DNA from 3 places in the Streptomyces sp. 1222.5 genome. Region 1 is predicted to be linked to each of the others. Evidence: riboswitches for the same ligand, from Rfam matches in the RefSeq annotation. Region 1 holds a riboswitch; each other region holds the start of a gene.
The links. A riboswitch is a leader RNA that binds a small molecule or an ion and turns the genes downstream of it on or off. The one in region 1 is predicted to bind cobalamin.
Positions count from the first base shown of each region.

Region 2: another riboswitch for cobalamin. It lies ahead of BLW57_RS06685 (CbtB domain-containing protein); the one in region 1 lies ahead of BLW57_RS14235 (ribonucleoside-diphosphate reductase subunit alpha).
Region 3: another riboswitch for cobalamin. It lies ahead of BLW57_RS02625 (Nickel transporter NicT); the one in region 1 lies ahead of BLW57_RS14235 (ribonucleoside-diphosphate reductase subunit alpha).

Region 1 covers NZ_FNSZ01000001.1:3,196,806-3,202,997, forward strand. Annotated here, with positions in the region: gene BLW57_RS14220 (GntR family transcriptional regulator) at 1-219, shown strand, start outside; gene BLW57_RS14225 (DUF3311 domain-containing protein) at 358-621, shown strand; gene mctP (monocarboxylate uptake permease MctP) at 618-2,246, shown strand; cobalamin riboswitch at 2,393-2,552, shown strand; gene BLW57_RS14235 (ribonucleoside-diphosphate reductase subunit alpha) at 2,676-5,045, shown strand; gene BLW57_RS14240 (ribonucleotide-diphosphate reductase subunit beta) at 5,045-6,058, shown strand; gene BLW57_RS14245 (hypothetical protein) at 6,069-6,192, opposite strand, start outside.
Region 2 covers NZ_FNSZ01000001.1:1,469,815-1,476,006, forward strand. Annotated here, with positions in the region: gene BLW57_RS06665 (FAD binding domain-containing protein) at 1-525, opposite strand, end outside; gene BLW57_RS06670 (catalase) at 859-2,379, opposite strand; gene BLW57_RS06675 (histidine phosphatase family protein) at 2,693-3,283, shown strand; gene BLW57_RS06680 (CbtA family protein) at 3,397-4,149, opposite strand; gene BLW57_RS06685 (CbtB domain-containing protein) at 4,170-4,391, opposite strand; cobalamin riboswitch at 4,428-4,573, opposite strand; gene BLW57_RS06690 (hypothetical protein) at 4,677-5,156, opposite strand; gene BLW57_RS06695 (hypothetical protein) at 5,226-5,429, opposite strand; gene BLW57_RS06700 (glycoside hydrolase family 65 protein) at 5,566-6,192, opposite strand, start outside.
Region 3 covers NZ_FNSZ01000001.1:540,367-546,558, forward strand. Annotated here, with positions in the region: gene BLW57_RS02615 (heavy metal translocating P-type ATPase) at 1-345, opposite strand, end outside; gene BLW57_RS02620 (hypothetical protein) at 345-575, opposite strand; gene BLW57_RS02625 (Nickel transporter NicT) at 719-1,828, opposite strand; cobalamin riboswitch at 1,855-2,043, opposite strand; gene BLW57_RS02630 (ArsR/SmtB family transcription factor) at 2,123-2,518, shown strand; gene BLW57_RS02635 (RNA polymerase sigma factor) at 2,600-3,745, opposite strand; gene BLW57_RS02640 (YciI family protein) at 3,753-4,160, opposite strand; gene BLW57_RS02645 (YoaK family protein) at 4,319-5,269, opposite strand; gene BLW57_RS02650 (ATP-binding SpoIIE family protein phosphatase) at 5,943-6,192, shown strand, end outside.

The sequences.
Region 1 (6,192 bases):
GTCTACGACGTCCACCTCGCCGAGGCCGAGGAGACCATCGAGACCTCCCTGGCCACGCCCCGTGAGGCGGGCCTGCTCGGCACGGACGTGGGCCTGCCGATGCTGATGCTCTCCCGGCACTCGCTGGACCGCGAGGGCAAGCCGGTGGAGTGGGTGCGGTCCGTGTACCGGGGCGACCGGTACAAGTTCGTCGCGCGGCTGAAGCGGCCCGTGGACTGACCCCGGCGGCATCTCTTCACACCGCCACCCCGAAATCGGCATACCGATATCCGGACGAGGTCTTCCCGTGCACTGATCCCGTCACCTAGATTGCCTGCGCATTACACGCGTGATCAGCAAGGGGACGGGAGCCGTGGCATGTCCGAAACACCTCAAGTGAGACCTCCGGTGGTGACACCGGTCCGGGTCGTCATCGGCCTGTGTCTGGTGGCGCCCTTCGTCGCGATGCTGTGGCTCGGTTCGTACGCCAAGACGGACCCCACGTTCATCGGGATCCCGTTCTTCTACTGGTACCAGATGCTCTGGGTGCTGATCTCCACCGCGCTCACGATGACCGCGTACAAGCTGTGGCAGCACGACCAGCGTTCCCGCAACGGTGCGAAGGGGGGTGCCGCGCAGTGAAGGACGGGGTCAACGGCGTCGCGCTCGGCGTCTTCATCTTCTTCTTCCTGGCCGTCACGGTCATGGGCTTCCTGGCCGCGCGCTGGCGCCGGGCCGAGAACGAGCACTCCCTGGACGAATGGGGCCTGGGCGGCCGGTCGTTCGGCACCTGGGTCACCTGGTTCCTGCTGGGCGGTGACCTGTACACGGCCTACACCTTCGTCGCCGTCCCGGCGGCGATCTACGCGGCGGGCGCGTCCGGCTTCTTCGCGGTGCCGTACACGATCCTGGTGTACCCGCTGATCTTCACCTTCCTGCCCCGCCTGTGGTCCGTGTCCCACAAGCACGGCTATGTCACCACCTCCGACTTCGTGCGCGGCCGGTTCGGCTCGAAGGGCCTGTCGCTGGCGGTGGCGCTCACCGGCATCCTGGCGACGATGCCGTACATCGCGCTGCAGCTCGTGGGCATCCAGGCGGTGCTCGACGTGATGGGCGTCGGCGGCGGCGAGAACACCAACTGGTTCGTGAAGGACCTCCCGCTGCTCATCGCCTTCGGTGTGCTCGCGGCCTACACGTACTCCTCCGGCCTGCGCGCGCCCGCGCTGATCGCGTTCGTCAAGGACGCGCTGATCTACATCGTCATCGCGGTGGCGATCATCTACATCCCGATCAAGCTGGGCGGCTTCGACGACGTCTTCGCCAAGGCGGGCGGCGCGTTCAGCCAGGTCAACCCCGCCACCGGCAAGCCGCGCGGCGCGCTCGTCCCGCCCGAGGCGGGCCAGTGGACGTACGCCACGCTGGCGCTCGGCTCGGCCCTCGCGCTGTTCATGTACCCGCACTCGATCACCGCGACCCTGTCGTCCAGGAGCCGTGAGGTGATCCGCCGGAACACCACGATCCTGCCGCTGTACTCGCTCATGCTGGGCCTGCTGGCGCTGCTGGGCTTCATGGCGATCGCGGCCGGGGTGAAGGTGACCAACGGGCAGCTGGCGATCCCGCAGCTGTTCGAGGACATGTTCCCGGACTGGTTCGCGGGCGTGGCCTTCGCGGCGATCGGCATCGGCGCGCTCGTGCCGGCGGCGATCATGTCCATCGCAGCGGCCAACCTCTTCACCCGCAACATCTACAAGGACTTCATCAAGCCGGACGCCACGCCCAAGCAGGAGGCCCAGGTCTCCAAGATCGTGTCGCTGCTGGTGAAGGTGGGCGCGCTGGTCTTCGTCCTCACCATGGACAAGACGGTCGCCATCAACTTCCAGCTGCTGGGCGGCATCTGGATCCTGCAGACCTTCCCGGCCCTGGTGGGCGGCCTGTTCACCCGCTGGTTCCACCGCTGGGCGCTGCTGGCCGGCTGGGCGGTCGGCATGGTGTACGGCACGGTCGCCGCGTACGGGGTGGCCTCGCCGACGCAGAAGCACTTCGGCGGCTCCGCGAAGGAGATCCCGGGTATCGGCGAGATCGGGTACATCGGTCTCACCGCGTTCGTCCTGAACGTCGTCGTCACCGTGGTCCTGACCTTCGTCCTGAAGGCCGTGAAGGCCCCCGAGGGCCTCGACCAGACCCGGCCGGAGGACTACACCGCGGACGCCGGCGACCCGGGCGTCCAGGTGGAGCTGCCGCCGGCGACGGCGGGCACCGGTCACTGAGCGACAGCCGCGCGACGGGCCGCCGGAGGGGATCCGGCGGCCCGTCGTCGTTCCCGCCCGGCACACCGCCGCCGCCCGGGCAGGCGGCCGGCGACATCACTCTTCTCACCTACCAGTTGACGCTCTGAAACCGACGGCGACACAACATCTGGGGGTGGCGTGGCGGGCGAGCACAAGATGTATGCTCATCCTCGCTGTCGCCGCAGGGGAATCCGGTGCGAATCCGGAACTGTCCCGCAACGGTGTACTTGCGTGTCTCCGCACGCCTGTTCAGTCCGAGGACCTGCCGCCAGCGCGCCCGGCCGTCCGGTCCGGGTGCTCACAGACGTCCGGGCCTCGCGGAGTGGGCCGGTGGACGCGACGCCGTGCGCGCTCGTGGCTGCCCCCTGCCCTCCGCCAGGCCCTGTGCCGAGCGAGGGAGAGCCCCACGTGACCATCGCGCCAGCAGACCCGGCTTCAGTCAGCGAGCTGAAGACCGCCGGTCCCGGTGCCGCGCTGCTGCGGACCCTGACCGAGCTGACCGCCGACCTCCCCGACGCCGACCCCGGCCGGGTCGCCGCCGCCGCGCTGCGCGGCCGGTCCGCGCGGGCCGACGAGGCGGAGTTGCGCGAGCTGGCCACGGAGGCGGCCGCCGGCCTGATCTCCGAGGACCCCGCCTACTCCCGGCTGGCCGCCCGACTGCTGACCCTCGCCATCCGCGAGGAGGCCGCCTCGCAGGGCGTCACCTCGTTCACCGAGTCCGTGGCCGTGGGACACCGGGAGGGGCTCATCGCGGACCGGACCGCCGAGTTCGTCCGGCTGCACGCCGGGCGGCTGGACGCGCTGGTCGACCGGGCCGCCGACGACCGCTTCGGCTACTTCGGCCTGCGCACCCTGCACAGCCGCTACCTGCTGCGGCACCCCTTCACCCGCAAGGTCGTCGAGACGCCCCAGCACTTCATGCTGCGGGTCGCCGCCGGCCTGGCCGAGGACGACACCACCCGCTCGGTGGACGAGGTCGCGGCGCTCTACAGGCTCATGAGCCGCCTCGACTACCTGCCGTCCTCCCCCACCCTGTTCAACTCCGGTACGCGGCACCCGCAGATGTCGTCCTGCTACCTGCTGGACTCCCCGCTGGACGAGCTGGACTCCATCTACGACCGCTACCACCAGGTCGCGCGGCTCTCCAAGCACGCCGGCGGGATCGGTCTGTCGTACTCCCGGATCCGCAGCCGCGGTTCGCTGATCCGTGGCACCAACGGGCACTCCAACGGCATCGTCCCGTTCCTGAAGACCCTGGACGCCTCGGTGGCCGCGGTGAACCAGGGCGGCCGGCGCAAGGGCGCGGCCGCGGTGTACCTGGAGACCTGGCACTCCGACATCGAGGAGTTCCTGGAGCTGCGGGACAACACCGGTGAGGACGCCCGCCGTACGCACAACCTGAACCTGGCGCACTGGATCCCGGACGAGTTCATGCGCCGCGTCAACGCCGACGAGCAGTGGTCGCTGTTCTCCCCGGCGGACGTGCCCGAGCTGGTGGACCTGTGGGGCGCGGAGTTCGACGCCGCGTACCGCGAGGCCGAGGCCGCCGGGCTGGCCCGGAAGACCATCGCTGCCCGTGACCTGTACGGCCGCATGATGCGCACGCTGGCACAGACCGGCAACGGCTGGATGACCTTCAAGGACGCGGCCAACCGCACCGCCAACCAGACGGCCGAGCCGGGCCACGTCGTCCACTCCTCGAACCTCTGCACGGAGATCCTGGAGGTCACGGACGACGGCGAGACCGCGGTCTGCAACCTGGGCTCGGTCAACCTGGGCGCCTTCGTCGTCGACGGCGACATCGACTGGGAGCGGCTGGACGAGACGGTCCGCACCGCCGTCACCTTCCTCGACCGCGTCGTGGACATCAACTTCTACCCGACCGAGCAGGCGGGCCGCTCCAACGCCAGATGGCGGCCGGTGGGCCTCGGCGCGATGGGTCTGCAGGACGTCTTCTTCAAGCTGCGGCTGCCCTTCGACTCCCCCGAGGCCAAGGCCCTGTCGACGCGGATCGCCGAGCGCATCATGCTGGCCGCGTACGAGGCCTCCGCCGACCTCGCCGAGCGCAACGGCCCGCTGCCGGCCTGGGAGAAGACCCGTACCGCCCGCGGTGTGCTGCACCCCGACCACTACGGCGTGGAGCCGGCCTGGCCGGAGCGCTGGGCGGCGCTGCGCGAGCGGATCGCCTCGGTCGGCATGCGCAACTCGCTGCTCCTCGCCATCGCCCCGACCGCCACCATCGCCTCCATCGCGGGCGTCTACGAGTGCATCGAGCCGCAGGTCTCCAACCTGTTCAAGCGCGAGACGCTGTCGGGTGAGTTCCTCCAGGTCAACTCCTATCTGGTGCGGGACCTGAAGGACCTGGGCGTGTGGGACGCGCGCACCCGCGAGGCGCTGCGCGAGTCCAACGGCTCGGTGCAGGACTTCGCCTGGATCCCGGCGGACGTGCGGCAGCTGTACCGCACCGCCTGGGAGATCCCGCAGCGCGGCCTCATCGACATGGCCGCGGCGCGTACCCCGTACCTGGATCAGGCGCAGTCGCTGAACCTGTTCCTGGAGACGCCGACCATCGGCAAGCTCTCCTCGATGTACGCGTACGCCTGGAAGTCGGGCCTGAAGACGACGTACTACCTGCGCTCCCGTCCGGCGACGCGGATCGCCCGGGCCGCCCAGGCCCAGGCGCAGAGCCAGGCGCCCATCCCCGTCCAGCAGGTCGCCGAGCCCGACGCGGTCGCCTGCTCCCTTGAGAACCCCGAGTCCTGCGAGGCCTGCCAGTGATGACCACCCGTAACCAGAACCTCCTCGACCCGGGCTTCGAGCTGACCCTGCGTCCCATGCGCTACCCGGACTTCTACGAGCGCTACCGGGACGCCATCAAGAACACCTGGACCGTGGAGGAGGTCGACCTGCACTCGGACGTGGCCGACCTCGCAAAGCTGTCCCCGGAGGAGCAGCACCTGATCGGCCGGCTGGTCGCGTTCTTCGCGACGGGCGACTCGATCGTCGCGAACAACCTGGTGCTGACGCTGTACAAGCACATCAACTCCCCGGAGGCGCGCCTGTACCTGTCGCGCCAGCTGTTCGAGGAGGCCGTGCACGTCCAGTTCTATCTGACGCTGCTCGACACCTACCTTCCCGACCCGGAGGACCGGGCCGCCGCCTTCGCCGCCGTGGAGAACATCCCGTCGATCCGCGAGAAGGCCGGGTTCTGCTTCAAGTGGATCAACGAGGTGGAGAAGCTGGACCGCCTCGAGTCGAAGGCGGACCGCCGCCGCTTCCTGCTCAACCTGAGCTGCTTCGCCGCGTGCATCGAGGGGCTGTTCTTCTACGGCGCCTTCGCGTACGTCTACTGGTTCCGCAGCCGGGGTCTGCTGCACGGTCTCGCCACGGGCACCAACTGGGTGTTCCGCGACGAGACGATGCACATGTCCTTCGCCTTCGAGGTGGTCGACACCGTCCGCAAGGAGGAGCCGGACCTGTTCGACGACGAGCTCCAGCAGCAGGTCACCGACATGCTGCGGGAGGCCGTCGAGGCGGAGCTGCAGTTCGCGCGCGACCTGTGCGGTGACGGCCTGCCCGGCATGAACACCGACTCCATGCGCCAGTACCTGGAGTGCGTCGCCGACCAGCGTCTGACGCGTCTCGGCTTCGCCCCGGTGTACGGCTCGGAGAACCCCTTCTCCTTCATGGAGCTGCAGGGCGTCCAGGAGCTGACGAACTTCTTCGAGCGCCGCCCGTCCGCGTACCAGGTCGCCGTGGAGGGCACGGTCGACTTCGACGAGGACTTCTGACCGGCCGCACTCAGGCGGCGCGGGTCGCGCCGTGGTGACGGCGGGACTTGACGGCCCTCCGGGGGGCCGGCGGCTGCGGGGACGCGGCCGCCGGCCGCCGCCCGCTGCGCTCGGCCTCCCTGAGCTGCCGGTCG
Region 2 (6,192 bases), 1.7 Mb from region 1:
GCGCAGCGCCTGCTCCGGAACGGTGACGCGCCGGAGGATCTCCCCGGGGCCGAGGACGTTCCGGTGGTCGCCCGTGACGAAGTCGAGGGCGTCCACGAAGCGCACGGAACCGTCGGGCGCCCACAGTTCGTACCGCGCCTCCAGGGCGACCGTCAGCGTGATCATCGGGCCGGCGGGCAGAGACATGCAGATGTTCCCGCCGACGGTCGCCGCGTTCCAGACCTTGAACGAGGACAGGAACGCCTCACAGCTCTTGCGGAAGAGGATCCCCGCGGTCCAGCGCTCGGGCCACGGGTGGGCGTACAGGTCGCGGATCGTGCAGGTGGCGCCGATCTCCAAGCCCTCGTCCGTGAGGGCGAGGGGCTCCCAGGGCAATGCCGTCAGGTCGATCAGCCGTCGCAGGCCGGGCTGCTCCGTGGAATAGAGCCATGTCCCGCCCGCGAGCCAGGCGTCGCCCTCGCGCCAGTCCGTCCCCGGCCGCTCGGACGGTCGCCGGATGACTTCGGTGATGGTGTTGAGGTCCATGGAAGCCGACCTACGGGTGAACGGAACGCGGAGCCGCCGACCGGCCCCCTGGCACTGGTGGATTCTCCTGCTGATCGAGCAGGTGCCGGCCGCCTTTTCGCACCGTGCGGGGCGGCTCGGCCGCGCGGATCCCAAGGCTCGAATTTTATCGCAGTACGTGGGTCCGGGCTCGGACAGAAGCGATCGAGAGTGGCCGGACAACTCCGTAGAGTCACCGTCGCGGGGAGGGGCCCCGACTTCGCGCTCGGTGCGACGACGGCCGCCCCGGGACGGGGAACCCAGGGGCGGCCGCTCTCGGGCTGCCGGGCGGCGCGCTCGGGGCGCGCCCGGTGGTCAGGCCTTGTGCTGCATCGAGCTCCGGGCCGGGTTGGCCTGTTCCGCGGCCTTGGGGTCCTTCTCGTCCGCCTTGGCCCGTACGCCGTCGGCGATGCGCTTGCCGAGGGTCTCGTCGATGTTCGACCAGTAGGTGAAGGCACGTTCCAGGACGGGTTCGCTGACGCCGTTCAGGAGATGCCCCACGACGTTGTCGACCAGGCGGTCACGGGCCGCGTCGTCCAGGACCTCGCGCACCAGGGTGCCGGGCTGCCCCCAGTCGTCGTCCTCCGGGTGGGAGACGTAGGCCGCGCGGGTGATCTCGCCGTCGGCGGTCCAGCTGGGCGGGGAGCCGAAGCGCTCGGTGTCCGCCGCGGGTCCGCCCTTGGAGTTCGGCGCGTACACCGGATCGGTCGTGTTCCGGTACGCCATCGCCCCGTCCTTGGAGTACGTGTGGACGTCGACGACGGGGGCGTTCACCGGCAGCTGCTGGTAGTTGGCCCCGATGCGGTACCGGTGGGCGTCCGCGTACGAGAACAGCCGGGCCAGCAGCATGCGGTCCGGGCTCGGCCCGATACCGGGGACGAGGTTGTTCGGCTGGAAGGCCGCCTGCTCGATCTGGGCATGGTTGTCGGTGGGGTTGCGGTCCAGGGTCATGCGCCCGACCTGGATGAGCGGATAGTCGCCGTGCGGCCACACCTTGGTGAGGTCGAACGGGTTGAACCGGTAGGACGTGGCCTCCTCGTACGGCATGACCTGCACGTACAGGGTCCAGCTGGGGAAGTCGCCGTCCCGGATGTGCTCGAAGAGGTCACGGGTGTGGTAGTCCGTGTCGGCGGCGGCCATCTGGTCGGCCTCGTCCTGGGTGAAGCACTCGATGCCCTGGTCGGTCTTGAAGTGGTACTTCACCCAGAACCGCTCGCCGGCCGCGTTGATCCACATGTAGGTGTGCGAGGTGTAGCCGTTCATGTGGCGCCAGGTCCGCGGCACGCCCCGGTCCCCCATCAGCCAGGTGACCTGGTGCGCGGACTCCGGGGAGAGGGTCCAGAAGTCCCACTGCATGTCGTGGTCGCGCAGGTTGTTGTCGGCGCGGCGCTTCTGGGACCGGATGAAGTGCTGGAACTTCATCGGATCCTTGACGAAGAACACCGGCGTGTTGTTGCCGACCATGTCGTAGTTGCCCTCGCTGGTGTAGAACTTCACCGCGAAGCCGCGCGGGTCGCGCCAGGTGTCCGGGCTGCCGCGCTCACCCGCGACGGTCGAGAAGCGGGCGACCAGGTCGGTGCGCGTGCCGGGCTGGAAGACCGCCGCCCTGGTGTAGGCGCTGACGTCGTGGGTCACCTCGAAATGGCCGAAGGCGCCGCTTCCCTTGGCGTGCGGCTGGCGCTCGGGAATCCTCTCCCGGTTGAACTGCGCCATCTGCTCGATCAGATACGCGTCCTGGAGCAGGATCGGTCCTCCGGGGCCGACGGTGAGCGAGTGTTCGTCGCTCTCCACCGGTGCGCCCGAGTCGGAGGTGGTGGCGGGGCGGATCTCCGTCATGAGGCTGCCTTTCGTCGTGCGCCGACGGCGGCGCAGCGGCTCCTGGGCACCGGTCTACCGCCAGCGGGGGCGGCACTCGCCTCCTACCCGCGCACGCGCGGGGGCGGTCCCGGCCGGCACCGGGTTTCCCGAATCGCGTGACCCACGGGGAGCGGGCTAAACACCCTCGTCGTGTTGTACCGCGGGTCGCGGGACGAGGTGCCTGCCGTCTCGGGGCGGGTGTTAGGTTCGCGGCCGTACCGCCGGGCCGCTCCCGGTACCCGGCCCCGGCCCCGGCGCACGAACCCGGGACAGCAGCAGGAGGAACAAGCACGTGACCAGCCGCGTCACCCTCGTCTCGCCCGCGACGAGCCCGTCGATGCGGCGGGCCCGCTTCGACGACGGCGACTCGCTCGACGAGGCCGGGGCGGCCCGCGCCCGCTCCGCCGCCGGGTGCCTGCGCGCCCCCGGCCGGGTGCTGACCTCACCGAGCGTGCGCTGCCGGGAGACGGCCGAGGCGCTGGGCCTCGTCGGTGCGCGGGACTCGGCGCCGGCCGGTCTGGACGCGGGCCGCTGGCGAGGCCGCACCCTGGAGGAGGTCGGGGCCGCCGAGCCGGAGGCCGTGGGCCGCTGGCTCACCGACGCCGGATCCGCGCCCCACGGCGGCGAGTCGGTGCGGGAGCTGTGCGAGCGGGTCGGGCGGTGGCTGGACGCCGTACAGGGCACGGACGGCCGCACCCTCGCCGTGGTCGAGCCGGAGGTCGTGCGGGCCGCGGTCGTGCACGTCCTCGGTCTGCCTGCGGCCGCCTTCTGGCGGCTGGACGTGCCGCCGTTGACGGCGACGGAACTGAGCGGCCGGGCCGGACGGTGGAATCTGCGGCTCGGTCAGCCGCTGGCCGGACGGGACGCGGCCGCCGCCTCCTGAGCCGGGGCGGTCGCCATGGCTCAGGAGGCCGCCTACCCGGCGCCGGCGCGGCAGCGTCACCACCGCGCGGCGCGAACGCCCGTTCCGAAGGGGCGCCCGGTGTCCCGTGACCGTCAGTGCGGGGCGGGAACCGTCCGTCCGGAAGATGCCCTGGCCGGCCGGGGGTTCAGCTGCCGCTCGGCCAACTCGCCGAAGAGCAGACCGAATCCGACCCACAGGACGGTCTGGATGGCCAGGGTGGAGAGCCGGAACCGCCACAACAGGCGGGCCGGGAAGTGCGCGGGCAGCTCGTTGACGGCGGGCAGGAAGGCGTAGGCGAGCCCGATGACGACGACGAAGGCGGCCACCGCGACGACGGTCGCCCACCAGTTGCCCAGACGGGGCGCGAGACGCTTGCCGAGGATGGTGGCGCCCACCGCGAGGAGCACGCTGAGGGCCATCATCAGGAAGAACAGGGTGGTCCGCTTGCCGATGGTCTCGGGCTGACCGACGGACGGCGGGTTGGCCGGGTACTTCAGGAACGGCACGACGTACACGGCGACCAGCGCGCAGCCTGACAGCAGCAGCGCGGTCGCCCGCGGGCTGAAACGGCCGACACGGCCGAGCGCGAAGGAGTACGCGAGCGCGGCGATGCCGCCGAAGGCGACCCCGTAGACGAGAACGCCCGTGGCGAGGCCGGCGGTGGACTGCAGGGAGCGGGAGACGACTTCCATCTCGTGCTCGTGGGAGTGGGCGTCCTCGAAGGCGATCGCCTGGTCGACGCTCGGCTCACCGAGGAGGTAGGCCACGACGAGGGCGAGCACGCCGGCCACGAGGCCGGCGAGCATGCCCCGCACGAGGAGGTTTCTTACCGTTGCGGAGTTCATGGTGCGCGGCGTCCCTCGCGTCAGTGGCAGGGGAAGCCGAGCAGGTGGCGGGCATCGTGCACCCACTCGTGGACGTCGGTGCCGTTGAACACGGACGTGGCGCCCTGCTCGGCGCCGACGAAGTAGAGCAGGACAAGCATCAGGACGCCGAAGAAGACCGCCCAGGGGGCTATCGCCTTCAGCGGCAGCGTGGCGGGAACGGCGGGGGTGTCGGCAGTCGGCTGGGCGACGGTCTGCGCCATGGCAGGGCCTCCTCTGGGAGTTCGCGTCCCATCTCGGTGGTGCACAGGACGACGGCCACGGGTCTGACTCGGCGGACCACCCCGAGGGGTGCCCCGCATACAGTGGCGCGACCGTGCCGGATTCCCACCGGCTTCCGTCTCGCCGTCGTCGATATCGGACAGACCGTACCGCGAGACGCGTGCGCGGCCAAGACCGCGTCCACCGCCGTGATCTTCCTCTCGTGACGGCACGTCAGGTCCGGGTGCCACGGGGAAGCCGTGAGGCGGCCGCTCCGTCCGGCGGGTTTACGGCGCCACGGGGTCGCCGGCTCCCAGCTGCAGCCACCACACGTCGTCGCGGTCGCGGCTGAGCCCGAGCGTCTGCCGCCGGCCGTCGCCGAAGCGGAGTTCCACACCGGCCAGGTACGGTACGGCCGGGTCCCGCACGATCGCTTCGGCCGCTCCGCCGGCGTGCGCGCGGTAGCGGTCGATCAGGTCGCGCGCGGCCCGGTCGCGTCCGGTGTACCAGGGTGCGCCCAGGTCGGCCAGGCCGTCGGCGTCACCGGCCCTCAGTCGCTGGACGTACACCTCGAGGAGCAGTCGGGCCTCGTCCGCGACCTCCCCGGCGTCCGGATGGCCGGACTTCTCGGGACGCACGGTGAGGTGCACCGCCGGTCCGCCGCTCAGGGCGTACGGGGCGGGATCACGGACCAGCCACCAGGTGAGCACCGTCGTCGCCAGGACGGCCGGGGCCACGGCCGTCGCCCAGAGGTTTCGTCTTCTCATGCGGTGGATCCACACCTCACAGCAACCTGACCATGTACAGAGGATATCCGCACGAGTTCCGGTGTTCCTTCACAGATTGGCGCCCAGGTCGCCCGACGTCCCGCTGCTCTCGGCCCACTTGTCCACATCCGACCCGAACCGGGGGGCAGCGTTGGGTGCGAGAGCGTGGTACGCGGTCGTCTGCGTCTTCGCCGTGCTGACCGTCATGGTGTTGCCGCAGAGCGCCGCCGCCCGGCCGGGGGCCGGAACGTCACGGTCACCGGCGACGGGCACAGCTGGAAGCGCACGTCACTGCCCGCACAGCACCCCGACGGCGCCGGCGTCCTCAGCTTCGCCTGCGGCGCACCGCGGCACTGCGTCGCCGCCGGATACGACGGGGAGACACGCAAGATCTGGGTGAGCTGAGGGACTACTCCGGGAGCACCAGTCGGGCCGTCTCCCCCGGCCGTACTCCCACCGCCAGGTCCCGCAGGCGGAGGTCGATGGGGCCGCGGCCGGAGGCCGGTACGGCGATCTCCAGCAGGCCGCTGCGCAGGCGCAGGTGGACGCCCCAGTGGCCGTGGTAGCGGATGGCGAAGCCGTAGGAGGAGAGTTCGGGCAGCGGGACGGGGTCGAGGCGCAGGGCGCCGCCCCGGGTCTCCAGGCCGGTCAGCCCGCGCTGGACGAGGTCGAGCGTGCCGGCCATCGCGCCGAGGTGGATGCCCTCCCCGGTGGTGCCGCCCTGGAGGTCGGCGATGTCGCCGCGCAGCGCCTCCTGGACGAAGGCCCAGGCGTCGGTCCGGCGGGCCCGGGCCAGGATCCAGCCGAGGACCAGGCCGCTGAGGGTGGAGCCGTGACTGGTGCGGTGCAGGTAGTGGTCGACGGTCGCGGTCCAGGTCCGCTCGTCCAGCGGGTAGCCCAACCGGTCGAACAGGGACCGCAGTTCGGGCAGGGCGAAGAGGTAGCCGAGCATCAGCACGTCGGCCTGCTTGGACGCCTTGTACCGGTTGACGGTGTCCCCCTCGGCCTCCAGGATCCGGTCCAGGCGGCGGATGTC
Region 3 (6,192 bases), 2.7 Mb from region 1:
CACGGGAACGGCCAGCAGCGCGGTGACCACGAGCCGCTCGCGCTCCTGGAGCGCGGCGGACTCGGCATCCTTCTCGCCACCGTCGGTCCCGTCGCGCCTGTCCGGTGCGGCGGGCTCGGGCAGCGCGGCCTCGTACCCCGCCCGCTGGACGGCCGTGACGAGGTCCTCCGCGGGGATGTCCGCGGGATGGCTGACCCGGGCGCGTCCGGTGGCGAGGTTGACGGTGGCCGTGACCCCGTCGAGCCCGGCCAGATTCTTCTCCACCCGGCGGACGCACGCGGCACACGTCATACCGCCGACCGTCAGATCCGTGACCACCAGCGGCGCCAGGGGTTCGGCCCCCATCACTCACCGCCGCCGTGCATGCCGGGCATGTCACCCGTGCCGCCTCCGCTGCCTCCGCCGCCTCCGGAGCCGTGCATGCCCGGCGCCACCGGCCCGGCGGCCGATCCCACGGCGTACGCCGCCGAGAAGACCAGCACCAGCAGCAACAGGAAGCCACAGAGCCTGGGCGGGGGCAGCAAGGTGCGGGGAACCGCGGCCGCTCTGCGGAAGGGGTGTCGGGACTCGGCCATGCTCGACCTTTCTGGTCGCTCGAACCGTCGTACGGCGCAAGAGATCGCAGCCGTACCGCTCCAGCAGTCGGACGGATCGGTGGCGGAGTTCCCGCACGGGACGATGGCGTAGGCCACATGGCGGACCCGTGCGGAGCTCGACGTCAGCCGGTGTCGGCGGAGCGGGTGTTCCAGCGTTCCTCGATCCTGGCCAGGCGCCAGTAGGCGATGGCGACCGCCCAGACGACCACGAACAGACCGACGATGACGTAGCCGACGCTGTCCAGGTCGAGCCCCGCGATCCAGCCGGTGACGCCGTCGCTCAGGCCGAGCTTGTCGTGCAGGACGCCGACCAGTTCGATGGTGCCGACGAAGAACGCGACGGCGATGGACAGGCCGGTGATCGTGAGGTTGTAGAACACCTTGCGGACGGGGTTCGAGAACGCCCACTGGTAGGCGAAGTTCATGAACGTGCCGTCGAGGGTGTCGAACAGGCTCATGCCGGCGGCGAACAGCAGGGGCAGGCACAGCACCGCGTACCAGGGCAGCCCGGCGGCGGCGCCGTTGCCGGCCAGCGCGAGGAGCAGGACCTCGGTCGTGGTGTCGAAGCCGATCCCGAAGAGGAAGCCGAGGGGGAACATCTGGCCCGGGCGGCGGATGGACCTGGTGAGCCGTCCCAGGATGCGGTTCATGAACCCGCGCGAGTCGAGGTGCGCCTCCAGCTCGGCCTCGTCGTACTGGCCGGCGCGCATGGCCCGGAAGACCCGCAGGATGCCGAACAGGGCCACGAGGTTGAGCGCGGCGATGAGGTACAGGAAGGACCCCGAGACCGTGGTGCCCACGGTGCCCAGGACCTGGTGGGTACGGGAGCCGTCGTTCATCAAGGTGCCGGCGAGCTTCGCACCGCCGGCGACCAGGGCGGCCATGGCGACCACGACGCTGGAGTGCCCGAGGGCGAACCAGAAGCCCACGGAGACGGGCCGCTTGCCGTCTGCCATCAGCTTGCGGGTGGTGTTGTCGATCGCGGCGATGTGGTCGGCGTCGAAGGCGTGCCGCATGCCGAGCGTGTAGGCGGTGACGCCCAGCCCGACCCCGAACGCCTTGGTGCCGACCTCGTAGTGATGCGGTATCACCAGCAGGAAGAGGATCCCGAAGGCGACCACGTGCAGTGCCACGATCACGGCCAGGAGTCCCGCGGTGCGGACGGTGTCCTCGCGACGCCAGCGGAAGGACGGTTCGGCGTCGGTTTCGGGCACGCCTTGGGACACGGTCATGCGGTCACGCTCCAGCACCTCGTGGATCAGCTTCGTGATGCCGTGGCCGGTCTCCTGGCTGACGGGTCGACGCGCCCGCCCCTGCCTTCCCGGCCGTGCGGCCAGTGGCATACGTGGGGCGGGAACTCCCCGATCACAGTGGCGAGGGCCGCTCCGGACTGAGCCCCTGAGGGCTGTCACCGGTCTTCCCGAACACCACGGCCCGCCCACCCTAGAAGGCCGAGGTCGTCGGCTGCAAGATTGCACAACTGCGCAGGTATGGAGCCGATCGTCCGGGGCTGCGATGATGGCGGCATGCATCTCGTCCCCGCGGACCGTGCCGGGCGGCGCACCATCGACGGCCACCGGGTCTGTGACGCCATCGCCGCCGTCGGCGAGCCCGAGCGGGTGCGCACCTGGGCCGACCGCTTCTCCCTGCTCTCCGATCCCGGGCGGCTGTCCCTGCTGCTCGCCGTCCACGAGGCCGGTCCCATCGCCGTCTCCGACCTGGCCGTGGCCACCGGAATGCGCGACACCACCGTCTCCCAGGCACTGCGCCTGCTGCGGGCCGCGGGAGTGGTCGAAGGCCGCAAGGACGGCCGGATCGTGCGCTACCACCTCGTCGACGGGCCGACGGCCGCGCTGCTGGAGCACTGCAAGTCCGCCGACACCGGCGACGTCCGCGTACGGCCCCACCGGTCCGAGGAGTAGGGCACCGAACGCGGCTGCGCACCGGGGAGCGACCGCGGTACCGCGCCGCGTCGGCATCCGGGCCGGTGTCGGCCGGAGCCCTCAGCCGCGGGCGCGGGCGTTGAGCCGGGCGGCCTGTCGCGTCAGGTGGTCGCGTTCCGCCAGGTTGGGAGCCTTGTGCGCCGCCTCGGCGTACAGGCGGGCGGCCGTCACCACATCCCCGTCGCGCTCGTGCAGGTACGCCGACACGGCCGAATGGCGGGGCAGCGACGCGTCCAGTTCCGCCAGCGCGGCGAGCCCGGCACGCGGGCCGTCCGCCTCGCCGACGGCGACGGCGCGGTTGAGCCGGACGACGGGGCTGTCGGTGAGGCGTACCAACTCGTCGTACCACTCGACGATCTGCACCCAGTCCGTGTCCTCCGCACGCTGCGCGTCCGCGTGCAGGGCGGCGACGGCCGCCTGGGCCTGGAACTCGCCCAGCCGGTCCCTCGACAGAGCCGCCTGCAAGAGGGTGATGCCCTCGGCGATCGCCTTCGTGTCCCAGCGGCCGCGGTCCTGCTCGGCGAGCGGCACCAGGCTGCCGTCCGGCCCGGTCCGGGCGGGCCGCCGGGCATGATGCAGCAGCATCAGCGCGAGCAGCCCCGCCACCTCCGGGTGGTCGATCCCGGCCGCGAGCTGCCGGGTGAGCCGGATCGCCTCCGCGGCGAGGTCGACATCACCGCCGTACCCCTCGTTGAAGATCAGGTACAGCACGCGCAACACGGTGGCGACGTCGCCCGGCCGGTCCAGCCGCACGCCCGAGACGGTGCGCTTGGCCCGGCTGATGCGCTGGGCCATGGTCGCCTCGGGCACCAGGTACGCCCGGGCGATCTGCCGGGTGGTCAGCCCGCCCACCGCGCGGAGCGTCAGTGCCACCGCCGACGACGGCGTGAGCGAGGGGTGTGCGCACAGGAAGTACAGCTGGAGCGTGTCGTCCACCGCGGGCGAGGGCGCCGGTGGCGGCTCCTGGTCGACACGGTCCTCCCGCCGGCGGCGGGCGGCATCCGCCCGCACCGCGTCGAGGTACCGGCGCCAGGCCACGGTCACCAGCCAGCCCTTCGCATCCCGCGGCGGATCGGCCGGCCACACGCGCACCGCTTCCAGCAGCGCGTCCTGTACGGCGTCCTCGGCCGCGGCGAAGTCCGCGCCCCGCGCCACCATGACGGCGAGCACGCCGGGCGTCAGACTTCGCAGCAGCACCTCGTCCACGGCCGGGTCACTCCGTGACGGTCGGCGGCTCGGCGAGGAACGGGCGCAGCTCCAGCCACTCGTGGATCGGCTCGCCGCCCGCGCCCGGCGCGGCCGACAGTTCGCCCGCCAGCTCGACCGCCCGCTCGTAGGTGTCGACGTCGATGACCATCCAGCCGGCGATCAGGTCCTTGGTCTCCGCGAACGGGCCGTCGGTGACCGGCGGGCGCCCCTCACCGTCGTACCGGACCCACGTCCCCTCCGGGGCCAGCGCCTGGCCGTCGACGAACTCCCCGGTCTTCTCCAGCCGCGCCGCGAAGTCGCGCATGTACTGCACGTGCGCCGTGATCTCGTCCTGCGTCCACTGGTCCACGGGCACGCAGTTGGCAGGGGCCGGCGCGCCCCGGTAGTGCTTCAGCAGCAGATACTTCGCCATGGTGACCTTCTCCTCGAATCTCGTGCGGCCCATTGTGGCCGCCTTCACCCCGGAGACGGAGCGGGTCACGCGATCTCGACATCGCCGCCGGAAGTTTTTCAAGCCGGGTGCGACGCCCTTGCCCGAACGGACTTCCCGCACGTCGGCTCGGCCGTGCCTCAGCCGCCCGGGCTGCCGGCCTCGGGGAGTCTGCGTGCCATGCGTTCGTCGTGCACGAACAGGGCCAGGCCGGCCGCCAGCACCACGCAGGCCGCCCACACCGCGTGCACACCCCATTGGAACGTCAGCCAGCCCCCGCCGAACGCCCCCGCGAGGAAGGCCAGCACGACGGCCGCGAAGTGGCGTGCCCGGCGCCGGGCGTCCGCGCTCCGGCCGACCACCGCTTCGTAGGCGTTCTGCATGGCCGAGCGGAGGTTCCCGGTCGTCATCGTGCTGTTGTAGACCGTGTCGACCAGGGTGCGGAAGGTGGACATCTGGACCGACGCCATGAACGCGATCAGGACCGTGACCAGGGCGTCCGGCGCGCTCGCGGGGATGAGTCCGACCACCGCCAGCACCACGCACTCCAGCACCATCGCCACGCAGGCCGGCCGGCGCAGGAACGCCGCCACCCTCGGCCGCCGCAGCGTTTCGGCGACCAGGACACCGGCGAGGAAGGCGACGACCGCCGGGAGGTGGCCCAGCGCCTCCCACCAGTGCCGCTGCGCGGCCGCCACGCCCATCAGGACCACGTTGCCGGTCTGCGCGTTGGCGAACACCCCGCCACGGCTGATGAAGGTGTAGGCGTCCAGTCCCCCGCCGACCAGCGCCAGCAGGATGCCCAGCCGTACGGACCGGTCCGTCGGCAGCACCTCTCCGGCCGCACCCGGCCCTATGGCACCGGGGCCCGCGGCACCACCGGCCGGCCGGGCGACCGGGCTCGGCCCGGTTGCAGCGCCACGCCCCGCGGCACCATCGGTCCCGGTCGCGGCAGGACCCGACTGCTCGACCGGGCGTCGCCCCATGGCGCCGTCGGACCCCGCGGCGGCGCCCGGCTCCGTGGCACCGGTGGCGGGCGGGCTCTGCTGCTGCTCGGAGTGGCCTCCCGCCTGCGGTGTGGCGTCCGACATGCCTGCCCCTTCCGCCTCCCGCGGCCCGTCGCCGCCGAGCCGCCAGGCAACCTGGCGCGCGGGCGTCGAGCCTGTTGTGTCCCCCGGCCGGCAGTCCGTGCCGCCGCAGCCCAGGTCGATCAGCCGCCGTCCGTGCACCTGCCGATCCGGCAACCGGCCCCCGGCCTGCTCGCGCGCCTCGGCGCCGCTCCGACCGGAGGCTCGCCCTGCCGGAGCCGCCGTATGTTCCGGCCGGCCCGAAGCCCCGGCGCGGCGCGGCGCGCAGATGTCTTCCGATCATCCCCCACTCCCCCGGCCGCTGCCCGGTGGCGCCGGGCAACCCCGGCCCGGCGTCGGCCTCGGACGCCCTGCCCGGGAAAATAAGCGTCCGCGCGCGCCGGCCTTCCCGAGGATCTGGCCGTGGAACTCCGGGGCGGACCCTTCCTGGCCGGTCCCGCCCAGAGCCCGCTGGACCCGCAGGACCCGCTGGTGACCGGCCCGCCCGCGTCTCCGTTCCGCGTTCGCCCGGCCACGGCCCACTCCGCGACAGGAGCTCGCGGACGCGGGCGTGCGGCCTCCCGAGCGCCAGGCGGATGCGCCCGCCGCATGCCGGGGGGAGCATGGAGAACAGCTCACCACACCCAGCTTCAGCCTCACGCGCCCTCCGGACGGGCGTCCGACGCGGGACATGGCCATGAACGAACCCACGGACCCCCACACCACTCTGCACCGGGACTCCGCCCTCGCGACCACCTTGCGGGACGTCGTCGAGCACCTGGGCGCGAACACGGGCCTGGCCTACCTGCTCGACAAGGACAAACAGACCCTGCGGACCGCGATCGTCGCCGGGGCCCAGCCCGCGATCTACACCATGCCGGAACGCGTGGACCTCAACGCTCCCTACGCCACCGCCGCGGCGTTCCGCACCGGGCAGATGACCATGG